One region of the Shewanella sp. TB7-MNA-CIBAN-0143 genome, then DNA from elsewhere that is predicted to be linked to it. Evidence: predicted binding sites of a transcription regulator. Region 1 holds the regulator's gene; each other region holds the start of a gene.

The links. The regulator LexA, encoded in region 1, represses DNA repair genes until DNA is damaged. The targets are predictions, from matches to a motif close to TACTGTATNNNNATACAGTA.
Region 2: dinG (ATP-dependent DNA helicase DinG) is a predicted target of LexA. The motif match lies at 1,922-1,941, and genes of this name have one in related genera.
Region 3: AAEY97_RS16480 (DNA topoisomerase III) is a predicted target of LexA. The motif match lies at 2,208-2,227, and genes of this name have one in related genera.
Region 4: AAEY97_RS04380 (YebG family protein) is a predicted target of LexA. The motif match lies at 1,617-1,636, and genes of this name have one in related genera.

What each region holds. Positions count from the first base shown of each region.
Region 1 is NZ_JBEOPL010000003.1:122,276-129,909, forward strand. Features, by position in the region: gene AAEY97_RS03365 (cytochrome c oxidase subunit 3) at 1-779, opposite strand, end outside; gene AAEY97_RS03370 (cytochrome c oxidase assembly protein) at 776-1,339, opposite strand; gene ctaD (cytochrome c oxidase subunit I) at 1,341-2,936, opposite strand; gene coxB (cytochrome c oxidase subunit II) at 2,946-4,532, opposite strand; gene AAEY97_RS03385 (cell division inhibitor SulA) at 4,928-5,434, opposite strand; gene lexA (transcriptional repressor LexA) at 5,431-6,045, opposite strand; gene plsB (glycerol-3-phosphate 1-O-acyltransferase PlsB) at 6,310-7,634, shown strand, end outside.
Region 2 is NZ_JBEOPL010000002.1:208,411-216,044, reverse strand. Features, by position in the region: gene dinG (ATP-dependent DNA helicase DinG) at 1-1,890, opposite strand, end outside; gene AAEY97_RS02350 (DNA polymerase II) at 2,005-4,404, shown strand; gene AAEY97_RS02345 (TonB-dependent receptor) at 4,979-7,591, shown strand.
Region 3 is NZ_JBEOPL010000021.1:37,805-45,438, reverse strand. Features, by position in the region: gene AAEY97_RS16500 (efflux RND transporter permease subunit) at 1-427, shown strand, start outside; gene AAEY97_RS16495 (DUF3240 family protein) at 424-729, shown strand; gene AAEY97_RS16490 (copper resistance protein CopC) at 827-1,246, shown strand; gene AAEY97_RS16485 (tRNA (adenine(22)-N(1))-methyltransferase) at 1,397-2,104, opposite strand; gene AAEY97_RS16480 (DNA topoisomerase III) at 2,276-4,237, shown strand; gene msrA (peptide-methionine (S)-S-oxide reductase MsrA) at 4,408-5,001, shown strand; gene AAEY97_RS16470 (LysR family transcriptional regulator) at 5,268-6,203, opposite strand; gene AAEY97_RS16465 (zinc-binding alcohol dehydrogenase family protein) at 6,326-7,351, shown strand; gene AAEY97_RS16460 (putative quinol monooxygenase) at 7,431-7,634, shown strand, end outside.
Region 4 is NZ_JBEOPL010000004.1:37,270-44,903, forward strand. Features, by position in the region: gene proQ (RNA chaperone ProQ) at 1-526, opposite strand, end outside; gene msrC (free L-methionine (R)-S-oxide reductase MsrC) at 804-1,262, opposite strand; gene AAEY97_RS04380 (YebG family protein) at 1,312-1,605, opposite strand; gene AAEY97_RS04385 (paraquat-inducible protein A) at 1,819-2,445, shown strand; gene AAEY97_RS04390 (paraquat-inducible protein A) at 2,438-3,151, shown strand; gene AAEY97_RS04395 (PqiB family protein) at 3,138-5,783, shown strand; gene AAEY97_RS04400 (spore maturation protein) at 5,876-7,102, opposite strand; gene rsmF (16S rRNA (cytosine(1407)-C(5))-methyltransferase RsmF) at 7,227-7,634, shown strand, end outside.

The sequences.
Region 1 (7,634 bases):
CTAAAGTGGCCCTTTACAATTCTGAGTAATAAAATAATCAAGAACAGGGTGCCAATCGTTACGTGCATGCCGTGAAAACCGGTTAACAAAAAGAAGGTGTTGCCGTAGACACCAGAAGAGAGCGTAAGTCCCATCTCTTGGTAGGCATGGCTATATTCTTCAACCTGTAAACTGAGAAACGCAATACCCAGAATTACCGTCAACGCTAACCAGATTATCAAAGGTTTACGATTGGCTTTTTCGAGATTGGTATGAGCAAAGTGCAAGGTAACCGACGAGGTTAGCAGTATAATAGTGTTAATTAACGGCAAACCCGTCCATGGCATGGCTTCTGTTGCAGTGCCATCAGGTGTTTTAACCAATGGCCACATAGCTTCAAATGCAGGCCACAACACTTCATGGGTCATGGCATTGTTAGATGCGCCACCCAGCCAAGGTACTGAAATCATGCGGGCATAAAATAGCGCGCCGAAAAATGCCCCAAAAAACATAATCTCTGAAAAAATAAACCAACTCATTCCCTGCCTAAATGAACGATCCATTTGCGGTGAATACAGTCCAGCCATGGATTCATCAATAACGGTCTTAAACCAGCCAAAAATCATAAAGATAATCACGGCCAAGCCGGTTATTAAAATGTAACCGCCAGAGGTTTTTTCAGTGGTTAATTGTTGTACATAATTACCTGCGCCAAACGCAATTAAAAATAAACCGATAGCACCGATTATTGGCCAAGCACTTTGGGTTGGCACATAATAAGTTTGATACTTTGTTGTCATTTTGCTGCTCCTTGCTCTATGACGATCGCCTGTCTATCGGTGATGTCATAAAGGGTATAAGAGAGAGTCAATGTGTTAATGGACGCTGGTAAATCAGGGTCCACGTAAAAAATCAGTGGTAGTTCTGCTGTTGCTGCTGCAGCCAAAGGTTGTTGATTAAAGCAAAAACATTCCGTTTTATTGAAGTATGCCGCCCCTTGCCCTGGCGATACCGAAGGGATTGCTTGGCCTACAGTGTCACGTGTCGATAGGTTTTTAACCAAAAATTGTGCATGAGTGAGCTCCCCAGGATGTACGCTTATTTGGTTAACTTTAGGGCTAAATTCCCATGGCATACCTGATTGAACTTGAGTCACAAATTCAATGGTTACGGTCCGGTTTTTATCAACCACCACCGCTTCATAACTACTGGCGCTATTTTGGGGTTTGCCATTAATCCCCAATGTATCGCAGAGCACGTCATAAAGCGGTACCAGCGCAAAACCAAACCCAAACATACCAATTGACCCGGCAATCAGGATGATTAATAGCTTACGATTTGATTTTGTTGGCTGTGTCATCTCATTTAATCTCCGGTGGAGTGGTAAACGAGTGATATGGCGCAGGGCTGGCAATCGACCATTCCAAGCCTTCGGCTGCTTCCCAAGGATTATCTCCAGCGGGTTTGCCACCCTTGATACATTTGAGAACTACAACAAGGAAAATTAGCTGAGATAAACCAAATGCAAAGCCACCAATCGACACAATTTGATTCACATCGGCAAACTGTACCGCGTAGTCGGGAACCCGACGCGGCATACCTGCTAAGCCTAGAAAGTGCATTGGGAAAAACAACACGTTGACGGATATTACCGAACACCAAAAGTGCCACTTACCTAAAGTTTCGTTATACATATGGCCGGTCCATTTAGGCAGCCAATAGTAAGCCGCCGCCATAATGGAGAATATCGCCCCAGTCACCAGTACATAATGGAAGTGAGCCACGACAAAGTAAGTGTCGTGGTATTGGAAATCAGCAGGGGTAATTGCCAGCATCAAGCCCGAAAAGCCACCAATAGTAAACAGGATGATAAATGCCACTGCAAACAGCATTGGAGTTTCAAATGTCATTGAACCGCGCCACATAGTGGCGACCCAATTAAACACTTTTACCCCGGTTGGAATGGCAATCAACATTGTGCAATACATGAAAAATAATTCGGCAAAAACAGGCATACCAGTAGTAAACATGTGATGTGCCCATACCAAAAATGACAGAATGGCAATACTGGCAGTGGCGTAAACCATCGAGGAGTAACCAAACAGCTTTTTACGGCTAAAGGTTGGTACTATCGCGGAGATAATACCGAAGGACGGTAAAATCATGATGTAAACTTCGGGATGGCCAAAGAACCAGAAAATATGCTGGAACATCACCGGATCGCCACCACCTGCAGCATCAAAAAAGCTAGTACCAAAAAACTTATCGGTTAATACCATGGTGACCGCACCTGCGAGCACCGGCATTACCGCAATCAGTAAAAATGCGGTAATGAGCCAAGTCCACACAAATAAAGGTAACTTCATCCAGGTCATGCCAGGAGCTCGCAAGTTTACAATGGTTACAATGACGTTAATTGCGCCCATTATCGAACTTATTCCCATTATGTGAATGGAGAAAACAAATAGGGCGGTACTGTCAGGACTATAGGTGGTTGAGAGCGGAGCATAGAATGTCCAGCCAAAGTTAGGGCCGCCGCCTTCCATAAAGAGTGAACCTAATAAAATGGTAAAGGCGAAGGGTAAAATCCAAAAACTCCAGTTGTTCATTCGCGGTAGTGCCATATCTGGGGCACCAATCATCATTGGAATTAACCAGTTTGCTAACCCGGTAAAAGCGGGCATCACCGCCCCAAACACCATGATGAGGCCATGAACTGTGGTCATCTGATTAAAAAAGTTAGGTTCTACTAGCTGTAATCCAGGCTGAAATAATTCAGCTCGAATCACCATTGCCATCGCACCGCCAGTAAGAAACATAATGAAACTAAACCATAAATACAGCGAGCCGATATCTTTATGGTTAGTGGTGAGTAGCCAGCGCATTAGCCCCTTCGGAGCGCCGTGATGATGATCATCATGAGCGGTAGCCAGTGTATCGTGCGTTGTTGTGCTCATTGTTTTCCCCTACTGTCCATGGCTAGCGACATCGGCAGGTTGCACCGCTTCGCCAGAATTATTGCCCCACGCATTGCGCTCATAAGTAATCACAGCCGCCATCTTTTGCGGGCTAAGTTGACTACTAAATGCCTGCATTGCGGTACCTGGTTTTCCGTGCATAACGATATCGATATGTCCGCTAACCGGTCCAGTAACAACAGGGCTGCCAATAAGTGAAGGGAAAGCGCCTGGTAATCCAGCGCCAGTGGCTTGGTGACATGCAGCACATGTCGTAGCATAAACCTGCTCACCTTCAGCAATTAATTGCTCCAAGGTTAACGTGGGCAGATCCTCTGGTACAACAGCTTCTGCTGCGGCTTCGACAGCTTGATTGGCTTTGTCGGTAACCGCATCGGTAATGTCAGTTGTCGTTGCTGCAATAGTACTTGTTGCATCGGTTACTGCTTTACTTGGTTCGGTGCTTGCCTCGTTACTGCCTAAAAAGTTGCCTATATCAGCAGCTTGAACTACGTCACCGCTATTATTGCCCCACGCATTACGCTCAAAGGTAATGACTGCGGCAATTTCTTGGGCGCTAAGTTGCTTTGCAAAGGCTTGCATTGCAGTACCTGGTTTACCGTTTAAGACGATATTCAGGTGATCTTTAACAGGGCCTTTTATGATAGGGCTGCCAATTAATGATGGGAATACACCAGGAAGACCCGCACCATTGGGTTGATGACAAGCGGCGCACCTAGCAATATAGATTTGCTCACCTTGTGAGGTTAGCTCCTCAAGAGACAAGGTTTTAGACATTGATGCCGCAGCGGCTGCAGCTGCATTGCTTGCTAGTTTTTTTTGCTCCACTAACCAATTATCAAAATCGGCCTCCGATAATGCTTGCACCACAATCGGCATGAAACCATGGTCTTTACCGCATAACTCGGCACATTGGCCGCGATACGTTCCAGGCTTATCAATACGAGTCCAGGCTTCGTTGATAAAGCCTGGATTGGCATCTTTTTTAACGGCAAACGCGGGCACCCACCATGAATGGATAACATCATCTGATGTCATCAAGAAGCGCACTTTTTGGTTAATAGGCAGTACTAATGGCTTATCGACTTCAAGGAGGTAATGTTCGCCTTTGGCCTCACTGCCATCAATTTGTGCTCTGGGAGTGGATAATGTGCTATAAAATTCGATGTCTTTATCAAAATAGCTGTAATGCCACTTCCACTGCGACCCGGTAATTTTTATGGTGAGATCAGCATCACTGGGATCTTCCATAGCAATCAAGGTTTTGGTGGCTGGAATAGCCATGCCGATTAAGATGATGAAAGGGATGACGGTCCAAGCAATTTCCACTTTGGTACTTTCGTGAAAATTGGCCGCGACAGCGCCTTTTGATTTGCGGTGATAAATCATTGAGTAAATCATGATCCCAAACACCACTAACCCAATTGCACAACAGATGTAAAGAATCGTCATGTGGAGGTCATAAACCTTGCCACTGATATCTGTCACGCCTTGAGTCATGTTGAGGGGCATTTCTGATGCCCCAAGCGGAAATGCTACAAACACCACCAGTAAACAATACAACCATTGCTTCACAAGACTACTCCTCTGCTAATTGCAAATAGCAACTACAAAGAAGAGTCACACAGTAATTCTCTGCTCTATGCAAACTCTTCGGTTCCCGAAAAAAGTTTGATGACCTCAAAGTACTTTGGTGGCTGTAAACATACGGTCTACGGTTTTATTGTTAGCTGTGCACCACGCTTGTACCTACTACTGAACTTATCAATTTTGATTTGGCTCATTTGTTTGAAAGTAATCTTGATTACTGCCATTCACGTCCAATTAAAGATAAAAAATGTTTCATCCTTGTTAACCACATTACTTGTAGATTAAACATTGATCAAGATCTCTTTGTTGGCTAATAGGCTGAAAAAAGATGAAAAAAAACCCTGAATTCAATACAGGGCTTGGTAATGAAGGGTTCGTGCTTAGTGAAATGAGCAAAAATTACTTGTTCCATTTGTTAAATTAGGGCTAACAAGTTGATGTTTGTGAGGTAAGTGAGCATTCACATCTTCAATTACCACCCCTAATGCACGTGCACTTTTGGCGACAATTTCTAAACGGCGACTATCGCGAGCATCAAGTGAGCTTGTCCAAGTTACTACTGCGCTCGATGTACCGCTAGTGAGCGCTTTCTCCATGGCCCATAATGTTTCGACTTCATCTTTGGTGTGCACCAGTAAAATGCGATCCATTCTTACACCAGCACTTGCCAGCATATGTTTATAGCCAATATGGGGCGGGCTAATTAATACAATCCATCTGCCTTGCTGGCTCAATATTGCTAACTGGCTGCACAATTGGCTCAGTTCAGCTTCACCTTGGGTGACAGTTTGTAATGTTTGAATGGTTTGGGTGCCATGCAGTTCTGTTTCAGTTAAATCTACCCATAAGCCCGGGTGGCGTGGCGCGATGCCCATTAGTTTGTTCATAACCAATCTCCATTACGGATAACGCCAACGGCAAGCCCTTCGATGGTTAGGCTTTGGCAACTTAAATCTACTTTTATCGGATTGTAATCTTCATTTTCGGCATGCAGATAAATCACATTACCTTTTTGTTCAAATCGTTTTACGGTGACGTCATCATCAACACGTGCCACAACAACCTGGCCATTACGTGCTTGCTGCATTTTATGTACAGCGAGTAAGTCACCTTCTAAAATGCCGATGTTTTTCATGCTGTCACCACGCACTCGCAATAAAAAATCTGCGGCGGGCTTAAACATGTTTGGATCGACTTGATAGTATTGCTCTACATGCTCTTGGGCCAAAATTGGTTCACCAGCAGCAACCTGTCCAATGAGTGGCAGACCGGTTTCAACCTGTTCTTCATGAGGTAAACGAATGCCTCTTGAGGTACCAGGCATGATCTCGATAAAGCCTTTTTTGGCTAATGCTTTTAAATGCTCTTCGGCGGCATTAGCACTTTTAAAGCCAAGACGATTCGCAATTTCAGCACGAGTGGGTGGCATACCTGTTTCGGCGATATTGTTTTTAATTAAGTCTAAAATTTCTGCTTGGCGCGGCGTTAACGGTCTCATGATGATTCCTGTCTTTTTATACAGTGACTGTCATTATATACAGTGTTTGTGTTCGCGCAAGTATTAACCAACTATTTTTTGTATTTTGTTGATTAAGTATCACTCAACAATATGTTTTAATTAACTATTACTAATTTTCTGTCTTATGTTATTTCTGATAGTGAGAGCTTAAACGTAAAGATAGATCGGTCTGATAGTGTAAGCAGGGTGGTTTCTGGTATCCTATACGACAATATTACAGTGGCTTATGTTGCGAAAATAACCATGTCAAAACCAGATTCAATATTTTTACGAGCATTAAGATGGATTCAAAAGTGGATGGTACAGACCATTGTGGTCCCTCACGATCCTTTTGATGACCTCAATATAGATCCAACTAAACCTTTGGTTTATTTAATGAAAACGGAATCTATTAGCGATATTGCCGCGTTGAGCGAAATCACCGAGGGCTTTGGTCTGCCCAGTCCTTATGAGCCATTACAGCTTGATGGCTTAACCGTGCCTCGTGTGGTCTGTTTAGAGGGCCGCAAACCACTATTTGGTAAACGTGAAAGTGGTGACAAATTCCTTAATTATTTTACCAGTTTATTGTCACTTCATAGTGAGAGCCCTGAATTAGATATACAGTTGGTTCCTGTTTGCCTTTATTGGGGACGTACCCCAGGTAAAGAAGAAGACAGCATGAAAGCTGCTGTATTTGAACGTGAAAACCCTACGTGGTTACGTAAATGGTTAATGATTTTATTTTTAGGACGCCATAATTTCGTGCAGTTTTCTAATGCATTATCGCTTCGTCATATGGCCGATGAACATGGTACTGATAAAAGAATTGCTCACAAATTAACCCGAGTCGCCCGTGTGCATTTCCGCCGTCAACGCAAAGTCATGACGGGGCCACAATTACCGAATCGACAAGCGTTGTTTGCCTCTTTATTAAAATCAGAATCTATCAAAAAAGCCATTGAAGAAGAGTCTGCAAATAAGAAAGTAACAGTCGAGAAAGCACGTGAAACCGCCATTGAATACCTTGATGAAATTGCCGCCGACTATTCTGATAGTTTGGTGCGTATTGCCGAACGTTTCCTGACTTGGTTATGGAACAAATTATACAGTGGCATCAATATCAAAGGTGCCGAGCAAGTAAGACAGTTACATCATGATGGTCATGAAATTGTTTACGTTCCTTGTCATCGTAGCCATATGGATTACTTGCTACTGTCGTATATTTTGTATTATCAGGGCATGGTTCCGCCGCACATTGCTGCCGGTATTAACCTTAATTTTTGGCCAGCAGGGCCGATGTTCCGCCGTGGTGGGGCATTCTTTATCCGTCGTAGTTTTAATGGTAATAAACTTTATACCGCAGTATTTCGTGAATATTTAGATCAGTTATTTGCTAAGGGTTATGCGGTCGAGTATTTCACTGAAGGAGGTCGTTCGCGTACAGGACGTTTGTTAGCGCCTAAAACCGGTATGTTGGCTATGACAATTAACAGTGTGCTACGTGGGATAGAGCGCCCAGTAACCTTAGTACCCGTGTATTTAGGTTATGACCATGTGATGGAAGTGGCGACGTACCACAAAGAATT
Region 2 (7,634 bases), on a different contig from region 1:
GCCTTTTACTTTTAAGTATTCCGCGTGAGCTTGTTCTACTGGTGAGGTCGGGACAGCAAACGGAAGTTTGGTAATGATTAAGTTTGTTAAGTAATCGCCCGGTAAATCGAGGCCTTCAGAAAAGCTACCAGTACCGAAAATGACACTGGGTAGACCTTCATCACAGCGTTTTTTGTGCTGTTCTAATATTTGTTGACGTGGAATAGCACCTTGAACAAAAAGCTGGTCTTTGGGGATTTTACCTTCGACGAGCTCAACCACTTTATCCATTTGCCAATATGAGGCAAACAGCACTAATGTGGCCATTTCACCATCGATAAGTGTCACAATATGTTGTGCAAGTTCGGTGGTGTAATTTTCGTCCGTAGGTTCGCAAACCATTTGAGGTATAAATAAAGTCGCATTATTTTCGTAATCGAAAGGGGATAATAATGCTAAAAATCGGCTGCCATCATTCATTGACAGGCCTACTTGATGAGCAAAATGGTTGAAGCTGTTTAAGGCTCGAAGCGTTGCACTGCACAACACCACGCCAGCGGCTTTTTGCCACAACATAGATTCAAGCATAAAGCCAACTTCTATAGGCGATGAGCAAAATAAATAATCTTGTTGTTTACCGGTAATTAATTCAGCCCAACGCGCCATGGGTGCGCCTTTTTTACTGTCTTCTTTGGCCATCATCTTCCATAACTTATGTAAGTTATCTAGCCGCTGTAAAATAAAACCTGTTTCTGATAACAACCCTTCCGACTGATGTTTAGGCACTTCACCATCTTTGATTGCTTCATTTAACACTGATACCACTTTATTAAATTGCTTTACCGCGGAACCTGATGCAGTGGCCAGATTTTCTGCCTGTATTAATAACGATTGTGGTAATTGGCCATGTTCAAAACGAAGCCTGGATTCAGGGTTAGCGAATAACTGTGGTTGGGTATCACAAAAATGAGCAACCTGAGTCAGTAAATTGGTTAACTCTGTGGTGTGGTCAAGCATGGCCTGTACAGGGGCAATAATATGGGTGGTTTTGAGCTGATTTTGCAACTTAGAACAGGTCTTTGAGGCCTTTTCTAACCAATCACATGCTCCTCGCAATGTGGCTTGAGCACTGGAAAAGTCTCTTGCGACAATGGGGAGATGGTGAGCTTCGTCGATGACATAAAACATGTCTTCTGGTTCTGGTAAAATGACGCCGCCGCCAAGTTCTAAATCGGCAAATAACAGACTGTGGTTAACAATGAGTACATCCCAAGTGTCCACATCTTCACGAGCTTTATGAAACGGGCAATTATGGTGTGCCGATACTTGACGATGACAGCTGTGTTTATCACAGCAAATTTGTTGCCACAAGAAATCAGGAATAGGGTGTTTTAAAGTATCAATTTCACCATTCCAGCGTTTTTGATGAAAATCTTGATGCAATTTTTGTAATTCGTTAATTTGACTTTGGTCGGGTTTAGTTTGCCATATGGCTATTTGTGTGCTGTCTTGTGCCCCTATCATGGCTTCAAGTTTGGCTAAACATACGTAACGCTGACGACCTTTTACCAAACCAAATTTAAAATCAATACCAGACTGTTGTAAAAAATAAGGTAGATCTTTGTGGAGTAATTGTTCTTGAAGTGCCACGGTTGCAGTGGCAATACAGACTTTCTTTTTACTCGAGATGGCTAAAGGGATTGCCCCTAAGATATAAGACAAAGATTTACCAATGCCGGTACCCGCTTCAACCACAATGATACGACGGTCTTTGTCATACTCGCCTGCTAAGGTTTTTGATATTTCCGCTACCATATAGTTTTGTTCGCGACGAGAACGAAATTGCGGCATAGATGCGGCAATTTCTTTATAAATGGTGCGAATTTGACTTTTTATGTTATCCGGTAGCATAGGAAGTATGATTTCTACATAGACTGAATTATGCTGTACATAATAACAGTGAATTAGCATGCCACGAAGTAATAAATCAAATTGAGTAAACTTGTGCCGGAATTCAAACCCGTTGTGACGCCGACAGATAATCTAACGACCAATAATCATGTGAAGGGACGAGTATTAACTCGTCATGCTATTTATCGGCATGGACAATTAGTGCTTCAATATTATATTAAAACCGCTCAAGGACCTGTATTAGCAGAGCTGTATCACAGTGAAGTGATCTGTTTCTGCCGTCAGCAAGATGTTAATCAATTAAGTCAAAAAGTCGGCTTTGCCCTTAAGGCTGAGTCGATATCATTGATGAGCTTTGCACATGAACCTATCAGTGCCTTGTATCTTAAATCAAATACCCAATTGAAATTACTCAGTCGCATAGCTAATGATATCGGTATTACTTTATTTGAAGCCGATATTAGGTCTGAGCAACGCTACCTTATAGAACGATTTATTGCCTTAGATATTGAGTGTTCAGGGCATTATCAACAGCGTAATTCAACTTCAACGATTCCTTTGTTATCGATTAATCGGGCTAGAAAAATGCCCGCCAACGAACTTGTTGATATCTCTTTGAAGATGGTTTCACTGGATTTTGAGTGCAGTTTTACGGGTGAACTTTATTCGGTTGGTTTATATGGTGCCGATTATCAATGTGTGTATATGGTGGGCGAACCGCAAGCAGAATGTAATGACTTCATTGTTTGGGTAAAAAATGAGATTGAACTGATACATCATTTAATAGCGTGGTTTAGCGACTATGACCCCGATATTATTATTGGCTGGGCAGTAGTGACCTTTGATTTAGCCTTGTTGTTCAAACGCTGTGTTTTACATCAAATTCCATTATTAATTGGTAGAGGTAATAGCGAACTGAGCTGGAAAGTGGCTGACAAATATCGGCCGGAAACATTATCTTTACCTGGGCGTGTGGTTTTGGATGGTATTGATTGGCTTAAAGCGGCGTTTTATCAATTTGATAGTTTTTCGTTAGAATCGGTATCGAGGCAGTTATTAGCCGAAGGTAAAGCCATTGATCATGTTGAAAATCGTGGCCAAGAAATTACTCATTTATTTGCACAAGATAAAAATGCATTGGCTTTTTATAATATTACCGACTGCCGACTAGTGTGGGATATTTTTGAAAAAACACAGTTGTTAGATTTTGCTCTTGAACGCGCCAAGTTAACGGGCTTGGAGTTCGGCCGCGTGGGTGCATCGATTGCTGCATTTTATCATTTGTATTTACCTCACTTACATCGAAGTGGCTTTGTGGCCCCCGCACAACCCGCGAGCCAAGGTTTAGAAAGCCCTGGCGGATATGTTATGTCCTCTATACCGGGTTATTATAAAGATGTTTTAGTATTAGATTTTAAAAGTCTATATCCGTCGATTATTAGGACATTTCTTATCGATCCTAAAGGCTTAGTTGAAGGACTCTACGCGAGTGAAGTAAAAGATGATGCAACGACAGTGGCTGGATATTTAGGTGCTCAATTTAGTCGGCAATCGCCTATTTTACCTGCATTAGTTGCCAGCCTTGCAGAGCAAAGAGAACTGGCCAAACGAGATAAAAATGCGCCGTTATCGCAAGCGATAAAAATTATTATGAACTCATTGTATGGCGTATTAGGCTCTCGAGGTTGTGTATTTCATGATGCTAAGTTAGCCAGTTCGATTACCATGCGCGGTCATCAAATTATGAAACTCACTAAGCAATGGATAGAAGAGTGCGGTTATCAAGTGATTTATGGTGACACCGATTCTACCTTTGTCTGGTTAGGAGATAATCATGGGATTAAAGATATTCAAGCGGTTGGTAAACAACTATCAGTATCAATAACCGAACGTTGGCTTCAATGGTGTGCAGAAGAATATCAATTAGACAGTTATCTTGAGCTGGAGTTTGAAACCCACTTTGAACAATTTATTATGCCTACCTTGAGGGGATCGGATGAAGGCAGTAAAAAGCGTTATGTCGGCGCGGTGTCAAATGATCAGCAACAATTAACTCTAACCTTTAAAGGTATGGAGCAGGTGAGGAGTGACTGGAGCCCTATTGCAAGAAGGATGCAGTACCATTTATATGAATTGTTTTTCAAGGGCGAGGATGTTATTGATTTTTTGAGTAATGAGATCGCAGCAATTAAGTGCGGTGCTCGAGATAATGAACTTATTTTTAAAAAGCGATTAAGACGCAATGTTGAAGATTATACCGCAAAGTCGTCACCCCATGTTAAAGCCGCAAAACAGCTTGCCGAACTACTCGGTGACGTAAGTGTTACCCGAAAAGGACAACAGATTCGATATATAATGACACTCACTGGTGCACAAGCCATAGAAGCAAAACCACAAAATATTGATTATGAATACTATATTTGTAAACAAATTCAACCTATCGCGGAGCCCATTCTGCAACTGTGTGGCCATAGCTTTGACTCATTGGTGAATAATCAACTTCTATTGTTATAAGTTAACTTACCAACACCCCAATCTTAAGTTTTCAATGTTAATTAACATTGCTTGTTTTTCTTCGTGTCCTTACGTTCTTAATTCAGTAAAGGCAATCAAGCATTATTTGATGACGCACAAACCTCGCAAACCCAATCTACGAAGATTTATCCAGACGATTAATGTTAAGCAATTACTTACATAGCCTTATTTATTAACACTTAACATTTTTATGTTTACCAGAAGTAATAAAAAACTACCTTCTCCAGATTAATAGTTATTTAAAACAGTAGGTTAATTTTTTAACTTTAGACTTGGTATGTTATTTCGACAATAACTAAACAACTTTAACTTATTGTTTATAAAGTTAAAAAAAATTACCTGTTCATATTTCTTAACAGTTAAAGTTGTTACATTTGATTAACTTTTGCGCTTACGACACTTCAAATGTTGATTAGTTGTTTCAAATGTGATTTTATTGCACCTGTAGTTGAGAGGTTGTGATTGTTTTTTGTTGCATCCCCTCATTGAACTAACACCTAAAAAGGTTGTTAGCATTATAAGAAAGACATAAAAAAGTCCAGGGAGATAGACAATGCATAAGAACGTATTAGCTAAGTCGGTGCGTTTAGCACTGATCAGTGGTGCAGCAGCAGCTGCATTTGCTTCGCCAGCAGTTTTTGCTGCTGATGAAGATGGCGCAAAAGTAGAACGTATTGAGGTTACTGGTTCGCGCATTAAGCGTTCTGACCTTGAAGGCGCTTCGCCAATTACGACCATTACAACTGAAGATATGAAGATGGAAGGTAACTTTACAGTTGCTGATGCACTTCGTAACAGTAACTTGAACTCTTTCGGATCATTCTCTGAACGTTCAGGTAGTTCTGCACAATCTCAAGCAACTATCAACTTACGTGGTGCAGGCTCAAGCCGTACTTTAGTACTTATTGATGGTAAGCGTTTCCCAGGTTCACCAACGCTAGGTGGTGCATCTGCTAACTTGAACGCTATTCCTATGGCTGCAGTAGAACGTATCGACATTCTTACTGACGGCGCATCTTCTACTTATGGTTCTGATGCAATTGCTGGTGTTGTTAACATCATCATGAAAAAGAATTACCAAGGTATTGAATTCAACGTTGGCGGTGGCTCACGCGACCAGGACGGTGGTTTAACAAGTAAAGAATTCTCGGTTGTTGCTGGTTATCAAATGGATAAAGGTAACATTACTTTCTCATTCGACCATCAAGACCGTAAAGGCATTTCAGACGCAGATCGTCCATATACTGCGGCGAGCATGACAGACTTCAATGGCGATGGTGAAATCCAAGCTTACGAAGAAACTAAAGGTTGGAGTATCTATGGCGCAACAGTTGCCGCACCTGATTTCTCTACTGCTCAAGCATCACTATTATGTGATGACTTAGAATCAGAATACGGTTCAAATGTATTCCAAACTGTTAAAGCAGACAACGATTGGGGTGGAGCTGGCTCTACTTACTGTATGTATGCGTTTGCTAACGTTTCTTATAACAAAGCATCTACAGAGCGTAATACAGTATATGTTGATGCTAACTATGAAGTTGCAGAAGACGTAGAATGGTTTGGTCGTGTAATGGTAACTCAAGGTAACTCGTTTGGTCGTTACGCGCCTCCAGCTGCAGCTTGGAATAGCATGTCAGCAGATAACCCAAATAACCCATACGGTGAAGAAACAACAGGTTATTTCCGTTGGGTGGGTATTGGTACTCGTGACGGTAACGTAGACGATTACAACCAAGATTACCTAACAGGTTTACGCGGTACTATTAGTGCACTAAACGATGCTGAGTGGGAAGTTTACTACCATCACAATATCGCCGATAACAAGTCTATTGGTGAGTATTACTTAAGCTATTCTGGCCTTGCTTATAACCAAGCAAATGATATTGATTTAGGCTCTGAAGCCGGCGTCAATAACATGAAAGCCACAACGTTAACACAAGGCCGTGCTACTTTTGATCAGTACAGTGCTGGTATTGGTTTTGATGCATTCGAATTACCAGGTGGTGCAGTTGCACATTACGTAGGTATGGAATATTTCGACCAACAGTTTAGCGAAGTGTATGACGCACAGTCTGAAGCTGGCTTAGTCGGTGGTAGTGCGGGTAACTCTGCAGGTGGCGATCGTCAAGTATGGGCAATGTTCTATGAAGCGGTTCTACCGTTAACAGATGACATTGAATTAAACCTTGCAGCTCGTTACGATGACTACAGTGATTTTGGTGACAACGTAGCGCCAAAAGCATCTATTCGCTGGCAAGCGCTTGAGAACGTAGTAGTACGTGCATCTTACTCAGAAGCATTCCGCGCACCTTCTCTAAACCAATTATACGCTGCAACAACATTCAGTGCTGATACAGGTACCGATTACCCGTTCTGTGAATCTGCAGGTATCTCTGCTGCAGATTGTAGTTCAAAACAGTACGACACATATATTCGTGCTAACACTGGCTTAGGTCCTGAAACATCTGAGTACATAAACTTAGGTGTTGCTTGGGATATCGTTGATGACATCGGGATCAAGGTTGATTACTTTAACCTGAACATCGATGATGTTATTAACAGCCGCACAATTACTAACGTTATGCGTGGTGTTGCTGCTGGTACGCTAGTAGAAAATGAAACTTTCTACGTTAATCGTGCACCTAATGGCGCTGATGGTTCATTAGGTCGTGCTTTAGAAGTCGGTACTGGTTATGGTAACGGTGACAAGCTAGAAATTACTGGTATTGACGTAGCGTTAAACGCTAAGTTTGAAACTGCAATCGGTGATATCGGCTTCAACTGGAACAACAGTTTTGTGCTAGATTATATCGAAGAAGTTGAAGGTGGTTCTGCAGCGGTTGATATCGCTGGTTGGAATGGTTCACCTGACTATAAGTCTAACTTCACTACTAATTACAGCATGGGCGACCATAGACTGTCTTGGAACATGAGCTATACATCATCTACATATGAAGATGATGCTACTGGTCACTTAGATTCATGGTTAATCCATAACCTAAGTTATGTATATGACGCAGGTAATTATGGTTCTGTATTGTTAGGTATCAATAACCTAACAGATGAAGATCCAGTATTGAGCTCTGTAGGCTCATACGATAATCCTGACCTGTATAACAACTACGGTCGTGAATATCGTGCAAGTTATACACTTAAGTTCTAAATTCTGATTAGTTATTAATTAGATATAAGAAAGGCTCCCTCGG
Region 3 (7,634 bases), on a different contig from region 1:
TTTTGGTTCGCTTGCTAAAGCGGGCTTGATTTTGGCTAACGTCCCCTTTGCTATGATGGGCGGGATCGTGAGCTTGTATGTTTCGGGCGAGTATTTATCTGTGCCTGCTTCGGTTGGTTTTATTGCATTACTCGGCGTCGCGGTACTTAACGGTGTGGTGATGGTGAGTTATTACGAGCAGACCAAACATGTCTTTAGCAGTTTATTGGCGCGAGTCGAACAAGGTGCAGCAAGACGTTTACGGCCTATTTTGATGACCGCCACGACAGCCATGTTTGGCTTGATGCCATTGGTGTTTGCATCGGGCCCTGGTGCTGAAATCCAAAAGCCATTGGCCATTGTTGTTATTGGCGGTTTGCTGACATCAACCATTACAACCCTTTATTTGTTACCAATCCTTTATTACTGGCTGGAGAAACGTCAATGATCACGGAGCAATTGTTAGTGCTGATCGCCCAAAATGATATTAAGGACGACATCGTTGATACCTTGATTGAGCTTGAGTTTTTATCTGGTTTTAGCCTAGGTAATATTTGCGGTTTTAGCCGCGAACACAGCCATTTTAATATCAAAGAGCAAGTTGAAGGCTACAGGGAATTTTGTAAGTTTGAAATTATGCATCCTGTGGATCATCAAGATGCGTTATTAGGTGCCTTGTCTGCGGTTTGTAAACAGAATCCGTGTCGATATTGGATTACACCCATTATTCATACAGGCACTTTGTGCTAGCCGCAAAAGAAAAGTACTAAGTCGATAAAGGAAATAGTTGCTGTGTTTGGACCATGCGGTCAACTCATTAAATTTAGTTATAAGAAAGGATATTGAAATGAGAGTTTATCGTTGCCTAACCATGATCTTTTTCGCTTTGCTGGTACCAAATAATATATATGCTAGTGAGCTTTCTGCGAAGAATAGCGATGTGACGATTGAGTTTACTATCGAGCCTACGCGATCTTTGAAGGTAACGTTTGAAAGTAGTGTGACTTTGCATTCAATAGTCATTAGAAATAATGATGGTTATTTACTTAACTTAGATGTTCAAGTGCCAAAAGATCCTGGGACTATTTTTTATTTTAATCTTCCTAAGTTACCTCCAGCTAAGTATCTTGTTAGATGGAAAAGTCAGCTTAATGGTGGCCCAATAAGCCTTGGTGAAGCAACGTTAACCTTAAATGATGACACCTATCCACGGCCTTCTACTAAAAAACCAAAGTACGATATTTTACATAGAAAACTACATGGGTAGTCATACTGCAATTACGTCATTCCTGAGATGCAGCTGATCGGGAATCCAGCTCTTTATTGCAGGACGAAGTCCGTCCTTGTCATTTGCGGCATAGCGTCCTTGATACTTTATATGCCCAGAAATGGACTGCCAATTGAAGCGTTTTAGGCATTATTTTAAAGCGATGTTTACCTGTTGATACTCTTTTAGTGCTTGAGAGGTGTTTCCTGAACGAGATTGATTGATGCGACTGTAGTGCGCAATCGTTTTAGCTAAATAACGCATAGCAATGTCTTGCTGTACAGCATCACTCGCTTGCCAAATTACACTGCCTATAGGGTCCATGTCTGTAAGCGAATCATTAGCAACATTCGTGGGGAGTTTGGGATCACGTCTGATATAAAGGATTTCGTAGAAACGACGGTTTTCTTCAATCAGTTTTTCGTCAATTAATTCACAATTAAGCTTGATAAGTTGTTGGCGTAACTCATATTGATGATGAACTGGACACAAGATAAAATCGATTTTTCGGTTCGAATATTGCTGGCAAAGTGACCTAACAAACTCGATCATCAAATCTCCACCCACTCCGGCAACAATCACTAAGGGTGTATGCTCATCTTGATCCAAAGGGATCGCTGACACATCAACACAATGTACTTGCCATTTTGGTGGGTTTTGCTGTGGGTAAAAACGTTCGAGCTTGGCGGTTAACTGCTGCATCAATGCTGGCACAATGTCGACAAAATGGATTATAGCAGCATGTCTGTCTAGCAACGCGGCGCCGAGTAATCCATGGTCGCAACAGCAATCCCAAATATGAGTGTAACCATTGGGGATCATCATGTTGATATGTGCTAAGCGGTGGCCGAGTTTCATCTATTTATCAAGTTTGGAAGTGAACTTGCGCATTGTAATGATTTAAGTGACTAAGTGGTTAATTATTTCATATTTGCAGCTTGGCGTATTTAACGCTAATCTATACTGTAAATTTATACAGTTAAGTGGCGCGGTTCATTTCATTGAATATTAGCGACCCACCAGTGGATTATGATTTTATATATTGCTGAAAAACCCAGTCTAGGTCGTGCTATTGCCGATGTTCTGCCAAAACCACATAAAAAAGGTGATGGTTTTATCACAGCCGCTAATGGTGATTGCGTCTCATGGTGTATTGGCCATTTGCTCGAACAAGCAGAACCGGACGCCTATGACGATGCATTTAAGTCATGGAAACTCGAACACCTTCCCATCGTGCCGCAAACGTGGAAACTGCAGCCAAAACCTAAAACGCGCAGCCAACTTACGGTGTTACGAAAATTGGTCAAGCAAGCATCATCGATCATTAATGCTGGCGATCCAGACCGCGAAGGGCAGTTGCTGGTCGATGAAGTGATTTCTTATCTGGGTGTAAAAGGAGACAAGCTGAGTCAAGTTCAGCGCTTGTTAATCAGTGACTTAAACCCACAAGCGGTAAAACGTGCATTAGGGCAATTACGCAGTAACCGAGAGTTTATTCCATTATCGACCTCTGCATTGGCCCGCAGCCGTGCTGATTGGCTATATGGCATGAACATGACCCGAGCCTACACGATTCAAGGCCGTAAAGTCGGCTATCAAGGCGTGTTGTCGGTTGGTCGAGTACAAACACCGTTACTCGGGTTAGTGGTACGCCGCGATGATGAAATCGCTGATTTTACCCCTAAAGCATTTTACGAAGTATTAGCCCATTTATTGACAGACCAACAACAAGCATTCACCGCAAAATGGCAACCTAGCGAAGCATGTCAGCCATATATGGATGAAGACGGACGAGTATTAGCTAAAGGTTTAGCCGAAAATGTCGTTGCCCGTATCAATGGGAAACCAGCGGAAGTCACTAAAATTGAAGCTAAAGATAAGCGCCAAAACCCACCATTACCTTACAGCTTATCGGCACTGCAAATAGATGCAGCTAAACGTTTTGGTCTGTCAGCGAAAGAGGTACTGGATACTTGCCAAAGTTTGTATGAGCGCCACAAATTGATTACTTATCCGCGCTCAGACAGTCGCTATTTACCTAAAGAACAGCATGCTTTGGCAACAAAAGTATTGGACGCCGTGCTCAAAGGCGCTTCAGGCTTAATTGATGGTTGTGAGTCTCCTAATAGCAAACTTAAATCTAAAGCGTGGGATGACACTAAAGTAGATGCTCACCATGCGATTGTGCCAACTGAAAAGGTGGCTAATTTATCGGCATTATCAAGTAACGAAGCTAAGTTATATCAACACGTGGCAAGGCAATATTTAGCCCAGTTCTATCCCGCTTATATCTATGCAGAAACCGCAGTTGAAGTGACCATTGCTGGTGGCTTATTTACCACTAAAGCACGTCAAGATAAAACCTTAGGCTGGAAACAACTGTTTAAACGTTCTGCCACTGCAAATCAAGCTAGTTCTAATTCAACTAGCAGTGACGAGGACAATGAAGACGCGGTACAGTCTTTGCCTCCACTGGTTAAAGGTCAAATTTTGCATTGTCAGCGTGGTGAATTACTACAGAAAATGACCCAAGCGCCGAAGCATTTTACCGATGCCACTTTATTAGGTGCAATGACCGGCATTAGCCGTTATGTGACAAACAGCGAGATTAAAAAAATCCTTAAAGAAACCGATGGCTTAGGCACAGAGGCCACCCGGGCCGGCATTATTGAATTATTGTTTAAACGCGGATATTTGGTTCGCCAGGGTAAAGCCATTAAAGCGACGCCTGTGGGAGTTGGCTTAATACGCAGTTTACCCGAATCAGCAACCACGCCCGACATGACCGCATTATGGGAAAATAGCTTGGATGCTATCAGCCAAAAACGTTTAAAGTATGATGCTTTTATGCAGCCATTGTTGAGCCAATTAGATGGCCTCATCACTCAAGCATCGAGCCAGTTACCCTCAGCATTACAAGGTGTCGCCAGTACTGCACCGAAACGAAGTTTTAAGAAATCGTATAAAAAGAAGGCTAAAGTGAAAAGCTAAATTGGCAAGAGTTACTTGCATTACAGTCTAGGTATTTCGGGAATATAACTGTGTTAACTCACCATTAGGAACTTTGTAAATGTCATTGTGAACTTTTAAACCATTAAGTTCATATAGTAGATATTTACAGACAAACATACTAATAACCTAGGAAAATAAAGGAGAGTGTTATGAAAAGCACACTAGTGTTAACGATATTTGCAGCAAGTTTATTGTCTTATGCATCTAATGCCACAGCAGATAAAACCATTTTAGCTGGTGGATGTTTTTGGTGTATGGAGTCAGATTTTGAAAAACTTGATGGCGTAACCGATGTGGTCTCAGGATTTACTGGCGGAAACATCAAAGACCCTACCTATAATGGTAACCACAGTGGTCATTATGAAGCGGTTGAAATAACATACGATCCTAGCAAAGTGAGCTATACAGAGCTGTTAGAACATTACTGGGTCAACATTGACCCTTTTGATGCAAGCGGACAATTTTGCGATAAAGGTTCTAGCTATTTAAGTGCTGTTTTTGTGGCAAACGACACCGAGCGAAAAATTGCCCAACAGTCTAAAAACAAAGTAGAAAAGCAGTTTCCGAATAGTAAAGTTGTGACGCCTATTTTAAATGCGTCTACATTTTATCCTATCAAAGGCGATGAAAGTTATCATCAGGATTACTATAAGAACAACCCCATTCGCTATAATGCTTATCGCTGGAATTGTGGCAGAGACCAAAGGTTAAAAGATATTTGGGGAGATAAAGCGACACATTAATTTATTGGTTTTCAATCGAACTCCTGTGAGTTCGATTGATAGTGGCTATGTTTAGCTTATGTTTGACTCCTGTTTACAACATAGCCCCGCGACTAAAAGCTATTCTTGATGAAGTGCAACAGTAATGAAGTTTATTTAGCGCTAATTTATTGTCCGCTAATTATGATACAGATAACTTATCAATAATGTATTGATTCTATTCAGTCCGGATTAACATCACGGGATTCTATTTTACCCGTATGCGTTTGAACATTTAAAACGAGCATTTAATCCAACACGCTTTTATCGAGTATTCCTTTCTCTATTAGTTGCAACAAAATACTGCGAGTTTTGTCTTTAAGCATGTCACGCAGTAATCGCGCTGCGGGTGTAATAGATTGTCTGCTAGGAAATACCAACCAGAGTTCAGTGGATTTAACGGGATAGTCCGCCATTATCCTCACTAGGTTATTGGTCAGTAAGTCATGTGACATGTCTAAGCATGACTTAGCTGATATTCCTTTGCCATTAACGCACCAACGTCTAACTAAGTCTGCATCATTGGCAACCCGGTCACCGGATACTTTTACTTTAATACTGTTGTCAGCTTGGGTGAACTCCCAGATGTCGTGAGTTAAGTTTTGTAATTGATATAGCAGGGCATTATGTTCTGCCAATTCTTGTGGATGTGTTGGGGTGCCAAATTTATCAAGGTAAGTTTGTGATGCACAAATTAGCCTTGGCACATTACAAATTTTAAAGCCGTATAAATTAGCATCATTAGGTGAACCATAACGTAAAGCTAAATCGACAGCGTCGCGATAAAAGTCAACGTTGGCATCACTAATGCTGACTCTCAAACTCACTTTTGAATGAGTATCCATAAATTCATCAAGCCAAGGGATTACAATATTACGCCCCAGATCCGATGATATGGCTAAGCGTAAGTCACCATCAATAATGTCCAGCTCACCTTTCATGTTTTGCTTTGCTTGCTCCAGCATTAACATGGCTTGCTCACACTGCGGTATATACTTTTCGCCAGCGCTCGATAAACGAAGTTGCCGGGTGGTGCGAATAAAAAGTTCAACGCCTAAACTGGCTTCAACGCGTTTTAATGCAGCACTAGCGGTGGCGGTGCGCATGTCTAGATTGGTTGCCGCGGCAGTTATGCTGCGAAACTCTGCGACTTTAAGCACCACATAAAGGTCTTCTAATAACATGATTATCCATTTTTAATTGATAATGTTTCAATTATTATGCTGTTTATGGGAGATAAAACAAGCGCTAATATAGCTTCATCAAGTTTGAGCAACCTTATTTTATATATCACAGGAACAATCTTATGAAAGCTATTGGATATAAACAGTCTCTTGAAATTTCGAACCCAGAATCATTAATCGATGTGACATTGGATCAACCAATTGCAACAGGCCGTGATTTATTGATTAAAGTTAATGCCATCGCTGTTAACCCTGCCGATTATAAAGTGCGCTTAAACATGCCACCGGCAGACGGTGAAGTAAAAGTGATTGGTTGGGACGCGGTTGGCGAAGTCATTGCAACGGGTGATAAGTCAAGTCAATTTAAACCGGGTGATGTGGTGTACTATGCTGGTGATATTACTCGCACAGGAAGTAACGCTGAATATCAGTTAGTAGATGAACGCTTAGTGGGCATGAAGCCTAAGAGTTTATCGAATGCAGAAGCTGCTGCACTACCTTTAACGGCGATAACAGCATGGGAATTGTTGTTTGAACATTTATCGATTAAGCAGCAAAGCCCTGGCGCTGTAGAGAAATCAAACGAAGTGATTTTGGTTGTTGGCGCAGCGGGTGGTGTGGGTTCTATATTTGTACAATTGGCTAAAGCCATTACGGGTGCAACCATTATTGGTACCGCATCACGTGCCAGTTCAAGTGAGTGGGTTAAGAAATTGGGTGCGGACTATGTTGTCGACCACACTAAACCGCTTGTTGCGCAAATAGCGGCATTAAACATTGGCCCTGTTACTCATGTTGCGAGTCTAAACAGCACCGATACTTATTTTGATAGTTACACAGAGTTATTAGCACCGTTTGGTAAGATTGCGATGATTGACGATCCAGTTGCGCTTGATGTGACTAAATTAAAGCTAAAGAGTTTGTCATTACATTGGGAGTTTATGTTTGCTCGTTCGATGTTTAACGCAGTCGATATGGATGAGCAGGGACGTTTACTTAACCGAGTAGCGGATCTTGTCGACCAAGGTTTTATTCAAACTACGTTAGGCCAGCACATGGGCGCAATAAATGCTGCAAATCTTCGTGCTGCACATGAGGCGTTAGAAGCTGGCCGTGCGATTGGTAAAATTGTGTTAGAAGGGTTTTAATTAAGACCTTAAATTATATTATTGAGTAATGTTAAATACTTATATTACCGAACACTTATATTATCGAACAGGAATCAACATGTCACATTTAACGATTGTAGCCAATATTAAAGCCAAAGCGGACAAAATTGAATTGGTGAAAACTGAGTTACTGAAGCTGATTGACGTTACACGCGCTGAACAAGGGTGTATTAGCTATGAATTACACCGAGACAATGATAACTCTGCTCACTTTATGTTTTATGAGACTTGGCAGACCCGTGAATTATGGCGTGTGCATATG
Region 4 (7,634 bases), on a different contig from region 1:
CAACACCAGGAACAGGTGTGGCACCTAATTTAACATTAACGCGTTGTTTTTGTTTTAAATCTTCTAGCTTAGCCGGCACAAGTTTAATCACTGGAGCCGCCACCGGTGCAGGACGTTCCTTTTTAACGGCAGGAGCACGTTTAGGTGCCACTTTCTTTGCCGGCTTTTTAGGCGCTAACGCTTGACGTTTTGCTTTAGCTTTATCTTGGCTTTCTTTAAGCGTCAAAATAGCATGGTCAATGTGCTCTTGTTCTAATTCAGCACATTCATTACCGTCAAGATCTATACGTTTAGCACCTGCTTTAACGCCTTTCAAATAGCGCCAGCTGCTTGTGTAACGACGAAGCGCTACACGTAATTGTGTTTTACTGACTTTAGAATCATCAGCTAACCGTTCAGCCAAATCTTGAAACAAACCAATTTTTAATGGCTTCGTTTCACCTTCTGCAATAAAGCATAAAGGAAAGGTTTCATATAAATACGCTAAAATTGCGTTGGTGTCGGTCAACTTGTCTGTTGATTCCATTTTTACTTCCACGTTAATAAAGGGACTGATTATGCGGCATACAATTTGCCTTGCAGTCGTTCATCTTTCGTTAAACCTTACTGTTAAGGCTTAACGTACAAAATATCACTATCCGCCAGTTTGCTAAAGTCATTGAAACAAACCTTAACAATTTAACCAAACTTACTCTCAGCTTAATCATCGCTCATCAGTAAATCCAGCACAAATGCGTATAGCGGCATATTATAAAGCCCGCGACAGCGAATGCGACCATGATTTAATCTAATTTGTTCGCTATTTAACCAAATAGGCAAGTTTCGAAACTTTTTACCATGTTTTCTAAACCAATTTGATCATCTTGATCGAATCGATTCAGTAATGGGCTGTCAATATCTAACACTGCCACAACCTCATTACCCTGCCTAACAGGGATCACGATTTCTGAATTACTGGCAGAATCGCATGCAATGTGGCCATCAAATTGATGAACGTCGGCAACTCGTTGGGTTTTATTTTCTGCTGCGGCAGTGCCACAAACACCTTTGCCGATATTGATACGGGTACAAGCCACTTTACCTTGGAATGGTCCAAGGACTAATTGTTCACCACGCTTAATATAAAAACCTGCCCAATTTAGGTCTTCTAGGTTGTCATTTAGCAACGCTGAAAAATTTGCCATAGCAGCAATCAAATCATCTTCGCCTTCAAGTAAAGCTTGTGCTTGACGATTTAATGTTTGGTAAAATTCGGTTTTCATGTCCATTCCTTAAGCTGACACTCAATCGAAGAATGAGTGATGAATACGACTATTCTGCAGATGTAGTTTTAGCCGTAGTCTTTTTAGTTTTCGCTGTAGGAGCGTTTTTAACCTGTACGATGCCTTTTAGCAAGTTAGAAAGCTCATCTTTATTGTTTGCTAGATAAAATGCCAGCTGTTCGCATTTATTTTCATCAAGTCCGAGGTCTGCCTTAATAAGAAATGGCACTAGGTTATCGGAAATATCGAGCATCTTATCGTAGGCATCAGCCTCTTTCTTCGATATAAATGTCATCTTTTCCACCCCTTCTCTGACCACGACAAATTGGGTTATCACTGCCATGATGTAATCCTCACTGTTTTTATATACAGTGCATAGAATCTCACATAGTTAACTTATGATGCAAGTGTTCTGATTATTCTGATATTATCAAGCACAAGAAAATCGAGATTATTTAACAATTAACTCATTTTTCTGCCAATATAAGGCCAAGCAGAGAGGTTTGACTCTTCGCTACCCAATAATGTGTTTTACTATGGATTAGATTAATTCTTCATGCATGAATTTGATGATCATGATTCTATAATTTTATGCCAATCATGTGATTTGGCAGTGAGAAAACGAGCTTTGCCTTCAAGTGCCCGTGCGCTTTGTCCGCGTTGCCACACGGCGCTCTATGATTCACCTTATTGCTCCATTAATGGCATGCTAGCGTTATGCGTTGCGGCGTTAATTATTTTTATTCCTGCTAATTTATTGCCAGTACTCGAAATCCACTTCCTTGGCAGTGTACGAACCACTACGGTGCTGCAAGCTGCTGTGACGGTTTGGGCCGAAGGATATTGTGTTGTAGGCCTAGCGGTAATGGTTGCTGCAGTTATCGCGCCTGGGTTATTGATTTTGTCAATTATGGCTCAAGTTGTAATTGTAAAATTAAAACTGCACAACTCATTTTGGCAAAGAACCTACACTACATTGTTAAAAAATCATGGTTTGATATCACAAATGACCATGTTAGAAATTTATGTCATCAGTTTTCTCGTGTCGGCCTTTCAGTTATCAGACTTTTCCGATGTGTATTTTGGTATGGGAACATTCAGTTTTACAATGTTGTTTATCATCATATTATTTTTACAACGTGAATATAATCTAGAACACATGTGGAGTTATGTAGATGCCTAGTACTCCAATTACACCATCCAATGAACATATAGTGGACAGCACTAAGCAAACTGCGAATACCGATAACGAGCCGAAAACTGAGGTTTTACCTCATATTCAGGGCAAGAAAATTGGCTTATGTTTATGCCCTGTTTGTCGCAAACTTAACGTCACAAGTAACAGTCATTGTCGACGTTGTTTTAGTCAATTAAGTAGCCGTAATTATGCCAGCATCCAACAAAGTTGGGCTTTATTAGTTACTGCGACAATTTTACTTGTTGTCGCCAATATTTACCCTATTACCTTGTTAACTAATCGCGGAGTGGTCACCAATGACACCATTTTTAGTGGCATTAGTCATTTAGTCAAAACCGGTATGTTTCCGATTGCTATCATTGTTTTCACTGCCAGTATTTTAGTACCTTGGCTTAAAATTATTGGCTTAGCGACTTACTTGACGGCTATTAGTTTTAACTTACCAATATCAAAAAGAAAATTAATGGTTGGGTTTCACATTATTGAATGGATCGGCCGCTGGTCTATGCTCGATTTATTCGTTATTTCATTAACAGTTGCCTTAGTTAATATGGGGCAATTATTAGACGCAAAACCTGCACCTGCCGCGACAGCATTTGCGTTAGTTATCTTACTAACGCAAGTCGCAGCAAAAGTGTTAGATACTCGATTACTTTGGGACCGCTTGGAAAACACTGATGACACAAATTGAATCGCCTAAAATTGTGAAGAAAAAGTTATTCTCGCCAATATGGTTATTACCGGTTGTTGCTTTGATATTAGGTGCCTGGTTAGGGGTCAAAAGCATTAAAGAATCCGGCATTGAAATATTAATACATTTCCCTAGTGCTACGGGTATTGATATCGGCAAAACGTTGGTAAAATACCAAGGGTTGACGGTAGGTAAAGTCACTGACATTGGTATTGACGATGATCTAAAAGGGGTAAACGTTAAAGTTATTATGGATTACCGTGCCGACCCTTTCCTCAATAAAAACACCCTTTTTTGGTTAGTAAAACCTAAAGCAAGTATTACCGGAGTTGAAGGACTCGATACGTTATTTTCTGGTAATTATATTGCTCTTCAACCTGGTGATGGCCGCTCTGCAACCGTATTTGAAGCACAACGTGAAGCGCCTGCGATACTCCCCGGCAGTGAAGGACTGATGATCGAACTAAAATCCCCTAAACTGGGTTCGATTGATGTTGGCTCGCCTGTATTTTACCGTCAAGCACCTGTCGGAAGCATTGTCAGTTATCGCCTCGACGGAAATAAACAAATAATTATCAGCGCATTTGTTCAAGAACAATATGCCCATTTAGTCAATAAAGACTCCCATTTTTGGAATGTATCGGGCTTGAAAATCGATGCTTCTTTAGCGGGGATAAAAGTCAGCACTGAAAGTATCGCGTCTATTTTGGCCGGCGGCATCAGCTTTGATACCGGCAGCTACACTGAAAAGGCCCAAAATGGTGATGTTTACAACCTATATGAGGATGAGCTTACCGCTATTGGAGGTGTTCATTTTGATTTAACTGCATCTAGCAGTGAAGATGTTAATGAAGGCACCGCCATCACCTACCGCGGTATCGTTATTGGTGAAATAGAAAAAGTAACCTTAACCGACACTGGAGTGAAGCTTATTGCTCGGGTTGAACATCATTACAAAGCATTAATTACCAACGATAGCCAATTTTGGATAAGTGGTGCCGAGTTATCATTAAAAGGTGTCAAAAATATCAGTAGACTGGTTACTGGCAGTGTTATTAATGTCTTACCAGGCACTCAAATAACCGAAGAGGCGATGCAATTTGAATTGGCATCACATGCTCCCGATTTGCTCAGTCAAGACAAACTTAAATTGACGGTAGTTGCCACGACTCACACAGGTGTCAGTAATGGCGCGCAAGTGCGATATAAACAATTGCCTATTGGGCAGATAACCAGTATTGGTTTAAGTAAAGACTTTTCAACTGTTGAATATAACATTGAAATTCAACCAGAGTTTAAGAGTTTGCTGACTAAGGGAAGCTTCTTTGTTCCTGAAAGTGCCATAGCCATTAATGCTTCACTAGAGGGCGTTAATGTTAAAACTCGCGACCTCACTACGATGTTGGAAGGCGCTATTAGCTTAATTCCGGGTAACAGCGAAATGCTGCTTTCGGCTAATAGTACTTTAACACTGCACGAATCAATTGAATCGGCCCAAACGCTTTACGCTCAACAACAGCTGACACCCTTTACTTTAACTAGTATTGATGGTGCCGACTTAGCTGAAGGCTCGCCAATTTATTACAAAAAAATGCAAATAGGCTCAGTGAATAAAGTCAATTGGTTAGCTAAAACGGATAAATTTAATATCGATATCAATATCGACAATAAATTTGTTCCGTTAATTAAGCCCACTACGGTTTTTTGGCGTAATGACGCTGTAGCCATCAATGCCAGTTTAGCCGGTGTCGATATCAATGTTGCACCATTGAAAGGTGCAATAAATGGCAGTATTACCCTTGGACATATAGACGACAGAGTTGATACTGAAAATAATCAACCTAATCTACGATTATATGATAACAAGTCACTCGCACTCATGCAGGCTAAAGTCATCAACCTCACTCTGCCTGTGAGTACTAAAGTGTCAGAAAAAGCGGCTATTCGCTATCAAGGGCATAAAATTGGTGAAGTGTCACAGGTTAAACTAAATCAAGATTTAAACACTCAGAATGCACAAGCTTATATCTATGGCCATTACGTAAACCATTTTAGTGCCAGTGACACTGAATTTTTTATCGTCGATGCACAAATTTCTTTAGCGGGTATTAATGCCCCAGAAACACTATTAACGGGTCCTTATATTGGTGTTATCCCAGGTAACAGCACAGAAATTATTGATAATTTTGTTGCCCAACCTCACTCGAGCTTTGAGGCTACCGTACCTAAAGATGCATTAGCATTCCAATTAGTAGACGATCAACTAGGTTCTATTAAGGTCGGTACACCGCTATTTTTCCGCGGAATTAAAGTCGGACAAATTGATGGATACAGGTTGGATGACTCAGGAATTGAAATTACGTTGTTTGCCCATGTAAATGCTGAATATAGTCACTTAATCAACCAGACTAGCCAGTTTTGGGATGCCTCTGGTATTAAATTAGACGTCGGTTTATTTTCGGGTGCACAGTTAGAAACAGGCTCATTAGAAACGATACTCGCCGGTGGTATAGCATTTGCGACCCAAGATACAACATCAGACAGTAACAGTATCAATGCAACCGAACGTTTCCCATTGCATGAGAATATGCAAGATGAATGGGCACAATGGCGACCGACACAAACTAAGTAACCTCAGCTAGAGATAATACAATTAGTACAAAAACAAAGGCCGATATATTTATCGGCCTTTTTATTTATATTATTAATTTCGATAATTGATGTTTAACCATAAAACCAATAACACACACCGATGGCGGCACTAATACCTGCAAAATCTGCTGCTAAACCACACCCTAGTGCATGACGACCATTACGGATCCCCACTGAACCAAAGTACACAGCCAACACATAAAATGTCGTTTCGGTACTGCCTTGTAAAATAGCTGCTAGTCGGCCCGCAAAAGAATCAACTCCGTGATGACTCATGGTTTCTAACATCATCGCACGCGCACCAGAACCGCTAAAAGGTTTCATGAACGCGGTTGGCATCGCATCAATAAAGCGCGTATCGGCGCCTAATGCACTCACGCCACTTGCTAACAGCTGTAAGGCATAATCTAACGCCCCTGAAGCCCTAAGAAACCCAATGGCTAATAACATCGCCAGCAAATAAGGGATTAGCTGAATTGCTTGGCTAAAGCCCTGTTTAGCGCCATCAACAAACTCGTCATACACGGCAATTTTGCGATAACCTGCGACTAAAATAAAACTTAAAATCAGCAACAACAGTATACCGTTACCTAACACCATAGACACCTGGCCTATCGCATCGGCGGATAATGTCACCAAATAAGCAATCCCGGCCATGAATACACTCATAATGGTTGCAGCATAAGCCAAAATAACACTATTGATTAACGAGATACGCTGCACTAACGCGACAACCAATAGTCCCACAACGGTGGAAACACTTGTGGCCAATAAAATGGGTAAAAAGATATCCGCAGGATTAGCCGCACCTTGTTGGGCACGATAAAGAAAGACTGTTACAGGGACTAATGTTACTGATGAAGTATTTAATACTAAAAATAAAATTTGGGCGTTGGTTGCTACTGATTTTACAGGGTTAAGAGATTGCAGATCATGTATCGCTTTTAAGCCTAAAGGCGTTGCTGCATTGTCCAGTCCCAACATATTAGCAGTAAGATTCATGCTAATGCTGCCATAGGCGACATGTCCACGAGGAACCTCAGGCATCAACTTAGACAGTAAAGGTTCAAATATGCGGGCAAACAAACCCACCACACCGGCCTTTTCACCAACTTGCATCAAGCCCATCCATAACGCTAACACACCGATTAAGCCAAGCGAGATGTCAGCGGCTAACTTAGCACTGGCAAACAATGCCGTCACCGACTCGCTTAATACATCGACATTGCCATTCACTAATTGAATCGAGATAGACAACGCAGCAATGATAAAAAATAATAACCACACTCTATTTAGCACACACCACTCCATTAGCCAGTCGGTTTTATTAACGTCAATATACAGTAATCATTGCCAAACAGGGTGTACAATTCCGTGATATGATCGCTTCAATTACTGCAACAATAATGTATCGTTTTTTATTATGGCCCAATTAAATATAAACTTTATCAATCACATTGAGAAAGAGTTACCCGCTCACTTGGCTTTAGAAGAGTTTATCGCCTATTGTGATAAACCACTTCGTAAATCCATTCGAGTGAATACGCTTAAAATCAGTACTGCACAATTTGTCAGCATCATGACTAAAGCCGGCTGGCAACTGTCTCCAGTACCTTGGTGTGCTGACGGATTTTGGATTGAGGGTAAAGATGATATCCAACTGGGTAATGCCATTGAACATATTCAAGGGCTATTTTATATCCAAGAAGCCAGCTCAATGCTGCCACCGACCGCATTATTTTATAATGGTACCGCCGCTGAAATAATCTTAGATGTCGCTTCTGCACCAGGTTCTAAGACAACGCAAATCGCAGCCTTAATGAATAACAAT